Regions from separate parts of the Mesorhizobium sp. WSM4840 genome, predicted to be linked through region 1. Evidence: predicted binding sites of a transcription regulator. Region 1 holds the regulator's gene; the other holds the start of a gene.
What was found. Region 1 encodes PhoB, which activates phosphate uptake and scavenging genes when phosphate is short. Its sites were predicted from a motif close to TGTCATNNANCTGTCAT; they were not measured.
Positions count from the first base shown of each region.

Region 2: the regulator PhoB is predicted to act here: its motif matches at 1,605-1,621, upstream of olsB (l-ornithine N(alpha)-acyltransferase).

Region 1 is NZ_JBVVQD010000001.1:58,061-61,759, forward strand. Features, by position in the region: gene AC0L3I_RS00310 (ROK family protein) at 210-1,457, shown strand; gene phoB (phosphate regulon transcriptional regulator PhoB) at 1,654-2,343, opposite strand; gene phoU (phosphate signaling complex protein PhoU) at 2,360-3,067, opposite strand; gene pstB (phosphate ABC transporter ATP-binding protein PstB) at 3,106-3,699, opposite strand, start outside.
Region 2 is NZ_JBVVQD010000009.1:95,259-98,957, forward strand. Features, by position in the region: gene AC0L3I_RS14620 (hybrid sensor histidine kinase/response regulator) at 1-1,508, shown strand, start outside; gene olsB (l-ornithine N(alpha)-acyltransferase) at 1,685-2,560, shown strand; gene grpE (nucleotide exchange factor GrpE) at 2,697-3,332, opposite strand; gene AC0L3I_RS14635 (hypothetical protein) at 3,571-3,699, shown strand, end outside.

The DNA.
Region 1 (3,699 bases):
GCTCCTATTTTTTCGAGCCTCGAAAAAATACTGGTCCAACGCCGAAGCACTGTCAACACCAATTCTGATGGATTTTGTTGGCCTGCCGGCTTTTTTTCGAGCCTCGGAATAAACAATGACAGGCCCTTCTGCTTCTGCCAGTATTTGTCGGACATTACTGACGGCTTCCGGTTCATGAGCGGCCGCGGCAATAGGGAGGAAGCAAAAAAATGTCGGTTGGAATCCGCCATGACGATTTGCGCCGGCGCAACCGGGCGATGGTGATTTCGGCCGTACGCCGGGCCGGCCAGCCGTCACGGACCGAGATCGCAGCAACCACCGGCCTCAGTCATTCGACCATATCGGCGATTTCTTCCGACCTGATCCAGGAAGGCATCCTGACCGAGAGCAAGGCGAGCGAGACCGTTTCGATGAAACGCGGCCGACCGCAGGTCGGCCTCAGCCTCAAACCGGAAGCCGCTGCGGTATTGGCGGTCGTGTTGTCGCTGAATTTCCTGTCGGTCGCTGTCATCGATTATGCCGGACAGGTGGTCGCCGAGGAACAGCGCCGGCTGGACACGCTGACCATGTCGCGCGACGAGCTGATCGACGAATGTGTCGCCATCGTGCGGCGCCGGATCGAAGACCCCGACCTCGACGTCCAAAGCGTCGCCCGCATCGCGCTGGCGATCCAGGGCATCACCGATTCGCATGCGCGCGCCATGTTGTGGTCGCCGATCACGCCGCAGACGAACATCGCCTTCGCCGACATTCTGGAACGCGAGTTCGGCATCCCGGCCATCATGGAGAACGACTGCAACATGATGGCCGTGGCGCTGCGCTGGCGCGACCCGGATCGCTATCGCGACGATTTCATCGCCATCCTGCTCTCGCACGGCATCGGTATGGGGCTGGTGCTGAAGGGCGAACTGTTCACCGGCACCCATTCCTCGGGCGGCGAATTCGGCCACATGATTCATCGGCCGGGCGGCGCGCTTTGCCGCTGCGGGCGGCGCGGCTGCGTCGAGGCCTATGCCGGCAACTACGCCATCTGGCGCAACGCAAGGCAATTGAGCGAGAACGCAGAGCCGGTCGCCGATGTCAGCGACGCCGAGATGCGGGCACTGGCGGCCCGGGCGCGCCAGACGGACGGACCGGAGCGCGAAGCCTACCGCAAGGCCGGCGAAGCGCTCGGCTTCGGGCTTGGCAGCCTGTTCGCGCTGATCGATCCGGCGCCGGTCGCCATGGTCGGCGCCAGCGCTGCCGCCTTCGACCTGATCGAGCCGGCCCTGCGCGAGGCCATCGCCCAGACCGCCGGCGGCCAGCATTCGGGTTCGATTTCCTTCGACACCGAGACGAACGAGCTGCCGCTGATCCGCGAAGGCTGCGCCTTGCGAGCGCTGAGCTTCGTCGACCAGGAGATTTTCGCGCCGGGCGCGCAAGGGAAGTCCGGCACGATCAGGAAGGACGTGGCGTGAGTCCGAAGGCAAGGAACAAAGGCGGAATGCGACTTGGGGATGTGTTGAGATTCAGGTCAGGCCGCGCCGGGCTCGAAGACGGGCGCGAAGCGACCAGACTGGGCGAGTTCCGAGAACCGGAACGGAGCGTACTTTTGGGTAAGTACCGGAAGCGCAGGAAATCGCCGGTCGCAGGCCGGCATCACCTGAATATCAGCTAGTCTTCCCTGATCGCATAGCCCGCACCGCGGATGGTGCGGATGACATCGGGCATGCGCCCATTGTTGACCGCCTTGCGCAACCGGCCGACATGGACGTCCACCGTGCGCTCGTCGATGTAGATCGTCTCGCCCCAGACATTATCGAGCAACTGGCTGCGCGAGAAGACCCGACCTGGGTGCCGCATCATGAATTCGAGCAGCCGGAATTCGGTCGGCCCGAGCCGGATCTCGCTCTTCTTGCGATAGACCCTGTGCGATTCGCGATCGAGCATGATGTCGCCGACCTTCAGCACGCTGGACAGCACTTCGGGCTTGGCGCGGCGCAGCAGCGCCTTGATCCTGGCCATGAATTCCGGTGTCGAGAACGGCTTGACCAGGTAGTCGTCGGCCCCTGTCGAGAGGCCGCGCACCCGGTCGCTCTCCTCGCCGCGTGCGGTCAGCATGATGATCGGCAGCCGCTCGGTTTCGGGGCGCATCCGAAGGCGTCGGCAAAGCTCGATGCCGGAAACCGCCGGCACCATCCAGTCGAGCACCAGAAGATCGGGCACGTTTTCCTGCAGCCGGATTTCGGCCTCGTCGCCGCGCGTCACCACCTCGACCTGATAGCCTTCGGATTCCAGATTGTAGCGGAGGAGGACGCCCAGCGGCTCTTCGTCCTCCACCACCATGATGCGTGGCGCGATCATCGACCGGTCACCCCCGTCATGTCGCCGGCGCCGACATCGTCGTTTCGTCGAGCTTCGGGCGATCCGCCGGCAATTGCTGCCCGGTCACGACATAGTAGGCGTTTTCGGCGATGTTGGTGACGTGATCGCCGATACGCTCGAGATTCTTGGCGCAGAACAGAAGATGCGTGCAGGCGGTGATGTTGCGCGGATCCTCCATCATGTAGGTCAGGAGTTCGCGAAAAACCGCCGTGTATTTCACGTCGATCTTCTGGTCGTCGGCGCGCAGTTCTTTCAACGCGCCGGCATTGCGCGACACATAGTGCTCGACCACGCCGCGGAGCTGCACAAGAACGAGATCCGCCATCGCGTCGATACCGTGCGAGAGATTACGCGGCGTGGCGCTCTGCCCGACTGCGCTGACCCGCTTGGCTATGTTCTTGGCCAGGTCGCCGATGCGCTCGAGATCGCCGGCCATGCGGATTGCGCCAACCACGGCGCGCAGATCTTGCGCCATCGGCTGCCGCTTGGCGATCAGCGTGATCGCACTATCGTCGAGTTCGCGCTGCCGCGCATCCATGATGGCGTCGTCCGAGACGACGCGCTGCGCCATCGCATTGTCTGATGCAAGCAACGCGCGGATCGAGGCTGCGACCATCGCGGCGGCGAGCTCGTCCATATCGCGGATCAGCCTGTCGATGTGCTCCAGTTCCTCGTCGAAAGATGCGACGGTGTGTTCACCCATGATACTGTCCTCGTGTTCGAAATTCGCCGCCGGACCGCTCAGCCGAACCGGCCGGTGATGTAGTCCTGGGTGCGCTTGTCGTCGGGGTTGGTGAACATCTTGTCGGTCGCGCCCTCCTCGACCAGATAGCCGAGATGGAACATCGCCGTGCGTTGCGACACGCGCGCTGCCTGCTGCATCGAATGGGTGACGATGACGATCGTGTAGTTCTGGCGCAGTTCGTCAATCAGTTCCTCGACGCGGGCGGTGGCGATCGGATCGAGCGCCGAACAGGGCTCGTCCATCAGGATCACTTCCGGCGATACGGCGATGGCGCGCGCGATGCACAGGCGCTGCTGCTGTCCGCCGGAGAGACCGGTACCCGACTCGAGCAGGCGATCCTTGACCTCGTTGAACAGGCCGGCCTTCTTCAGGCTCGATTCAACGATGCCGTCCAACTCGGCCTTGCTCCTGGCCAGGCCGTGAATGCGCGGACCGTAGGCGACGTTTTCATAGATCGACTTCGGAAACGGGTTCGGCTTCTGGAATACCATGCCGACGCGGGCTCGCAGCTCGACGACATCGATCTTCGGGTCGTAGACATCCTCGCCGTCGAGCGTGATCTTGCCGCTCACCCGCGCGATATCGATGGT
Region 2 (3,699 bases), on a different contig from region 1:
CCGTCAGCCACGAGATCCGCACGCCGATGAACGGCATCATCGGCATGGCCAGGCTGCTGGCGGACACCAATCTCTCGCCCGAACAACGGACCTATGTCGGCGCCGTCTCGACCTCGGCCAGCGCACTGCTGGCGCTGATCGAGGATCTGCTCGACTATTCGAAGATCGAGGCCGGCCGCTTCGATCCCGAACCGCAGCCAATGTCGGTGCGCGAGATCGCCGACAACGTCGTCGAACTCTTGGCTGCGCGGGCCTTCGCCAAGAATATCGGCCTTGGCTGCCATGTCGAACCCGACGTGCCGCAGATGATATCAGCCGATCCGGGAAGGGTCCGGCAGGTGCTGCTCAACCTGATCGGCAACGCGATCAAGTTCACCGACAGCGGCGGCGTTTTGGTGAGCATCGCTCGTACCCGCACCGAAACCACCGACCGCATATGCTTCACCGTCGCCGACACCGGTCCCGGCCTGCACGAGGACGACATGGAGCGCATCTTCGAGGAATTCGAACAGGCTGATGGCACGTCGACCCGCGCGCATGGCGGCGCCGGGCTCGGTCTTGCCATCTCCAGGCGCCTCGTGATCGCCATGGGCGGCACGATTTCGGTATCGAGCCGGCTCAGCCAAGGCTCCGAGTTCGTCTTCGAAATCCCTGCAATATCGGCCACCGAGCCGCCGCAGACCCGCCTGAATGCGCTGTCAGGACGGCGCGCGGTGATCCTGTCGAAGAACGCCATCGAGGCCGACGCCATCGCCCGCACCATCCGTGCCAATGGCGGCATGGTCGATCTGGCCGCGACCGCCTCCCAGGCAGCGTCCTTCGCAGAAGGCTGCGACGTGCTTCTGGTCGATGCGGTCATGGAGGAGGGCGACGGCAGGTTGCTCAAACGCCTTCGCCAGAGCGGCTTTGCCGATTGCGAGGCGATCACGCTGATCGCGCCTACCGACCGCGGCATGCTGGGCGAGTTCCGCGCCAGCGGCTACGCCACCTTCCTGGCAAGGCCGGTGCGCGGCGAGACGTTGCTGCGCGTGCTTTTGACCAGCAGCGTGCCCGCCCGCACCCAGCCACAGCTGGAAAAGCCCGGCGCACCATCCGTCCGTGCCATTGGCGGCCGCAGGCAGGGGCTGTCCGTGCTGATCGCCGAGGATAACGACATCAACGCCATGCTTGCTCGTGCCACTCTGCTGAAGGCCGGGCATCGCGTGAAAGTGGTCGGCAACGGCAAGGCCGCCGTCGAGGCCGTCACTGGGACCGGTCACAAGCACCGCTTCGACGTGGTGCTGATGGACCTGCACATGCCTGTCATGGACGGGCTGGACGCCATCGCCGCCATCCGCCGGCACGAGGAGGAAACCGCCGTGCCGCCGGTTCCAATCATGGTGCTTTCGGCGGACAGCCAGGAAACGACGCGCCACGCGGTGCTTGCCCATGGCGCCAGCGGCTTCGTCACCAAGCCGCTCGACCCCGACGCGCTTGTCCATGCGATCGAGGGCCAGGTGGCCGCCTGATCCGCCGGCTGTCCTTCCTGGCTTCCCTGCGTAACATAGCCGGTTGAAGGATTACCCAGCCGACGAAGTATTGCCCGTAGCACCGTATCACGGTACTGTCACAATCCTGTTGCACCTACACCGTATCCCCGTGCCAAGAGGGATGGCTCGAAGGAGAATCACTCGTGCATACAGTTATGCCGGAACGTGACGCTCGGCCGAACGCCAGTGGTGCTTTGCTCACCGGGCGGAACGTCGATGCCGTCATAAAAGGCGAAGCGCTCGGCCGAATCGGCAATCTCGAAGTGCGGCTCGCCCGCAACGAGGCCGAGATCGCCGCCGCGCAGGAAGTGCGCTACCGGGTGTTCTATGACGAGCTTGGTGCCAGGAAGAACCTGTTCCAGGTGCAGGACCGCCGCGACGCCGACCATTTCGATCCGCTTTGTGATCATTTGCTCGTCTTCGACACCTCGCTGTCCGGTCCCGAGCATCGCCGCATTGTCGGTACCTACCGCCTGCTGCGGCAGGAAATCGCGGCAGCGGCCGGCGGCTTCTATTCCGAGGGCGAATTCGAACTGACCAATCTTATCGCCCGCCATCCCGGCCAGCGTTTCCTCGAGCTCGGCCGCTCCTGCGTCTTGCCGGAATACCGCTCGAAGCGCACCATTGAGGCGCTCTGGCAAGGTATTTGGGCCTATATCAACCATTACGGGATCGGCGTGATGACCGGTTGCGCTTCGTTCCACGGCACCGTGCCGGCGGCGCACGCCGAAGCGCTGACCTATCTCGCCCATCACTGCCGGACGAATTCGGCCTGGGACGTGCGTGCGGTCGCCGGGCGCTACTGTTCCATGGATTTGATGCCGATCGAGGCGGTCAATGCCAAGGCCGCGATCGCGGCGATGCCGCCGCTGGTCAAGGGCTATCTGCGCGTCGGCGCGCGCATCGGCGACGGCTGCGTCATTGACCGCGAATTCTCGACGGTCGACGTGTTCGTGGTGATGCCGGTCCAGGAGATCGGTGCCCGCTACGTCAATTATTATGGCGGGGAAGCCCAGCGTTTCGCCGCCTGAGTAGGGCAGTAGGGGAATAAGGCAGTAGGGGAGTAGGGGGAGCAGGCCAACGGCCGGAGTAGGCAATTGCTCTACTTTATCGTAGGTGGCGTTATTCCCTACTCCCGTACTGCCCTATTCCCCCTACTCCCCTAACTTACGCATCCTTCTCAGCTTGCTCATTCACCGGCCCTGGCTCGACCGGCGCTTCACCAGCCACATGCTTGGGACCGCCTTTGGCAACGCCGACCATGGCCGGCCGCAACACCCGCTCGCCGATCGAATAGCCTGGCTGCACGACCTGGACCACGGTGTTGGCCGGCACCTCCGGATTGGGCACCTCGAACATCGCCTGGTGGAAATTCGGGTCGAATTTCTCGCCTTCCGGCTCGAGCTTCTTCACCCCGTGCCGCTCCAGCGCCGATAGCATGGCGCGCTCGGTGATCTCGACGCCCTCGATCAGCGCCTTGATGCCGGCATCGCCCGACGCCTTGGTTTCAGCCGGGATCGCATCCAGCGCGCGGCGCAGATTGTCCGATACCGACAGCATGTCACGGGCGAAATTGGCAACCGCATAGGCACGCGCGTCGTGCACGTCACGGGCGGTACGGCGGCGCAGATTCTCCATCTCGGCCGCGACACGGAGTGCGCGGTCCTTCAGCTCGTCGTTTTCCTTCAACAGCCGCACAAGCGCCTCATAGTCGCCGTCGACGCTGCCTTCCGAGCGCTCGGCGGCGGCCTCAGCCGCTTCGATATCCTCGGGCGCGCGTTCGTCTTTTGCCTGGTCGCTCATCGCCGTTTCCCGTCTTTTCGAATGATGTGGATTTTGTGCCCGATATCGAGGTTTGGCGGCCAAAAATCAAGGGGCAAGCGATACTGGAGCGGCCGCTCGCGCTTCGACGACGCACCATGAAGACCTTTCGATATTAATTCAAATTTTACTGTAAGCGCCGGCTTTGCTTGCCAAGATGCTGCGATGGGGGAACCATTCGTCTGCTGGAAGAGTTTCGAAGCCGACACAGGATTTTGAGATGATGACCCGCAACGATGGCGACTGTAACAAGAATGGCGCCCGCAACAATGACGAAAGACGTGAAAGGCTCGCGGCCGGCATCAGGCGCCAGTTCGGCACCGAGGCAACGATGCACTTTCTGCGCGCG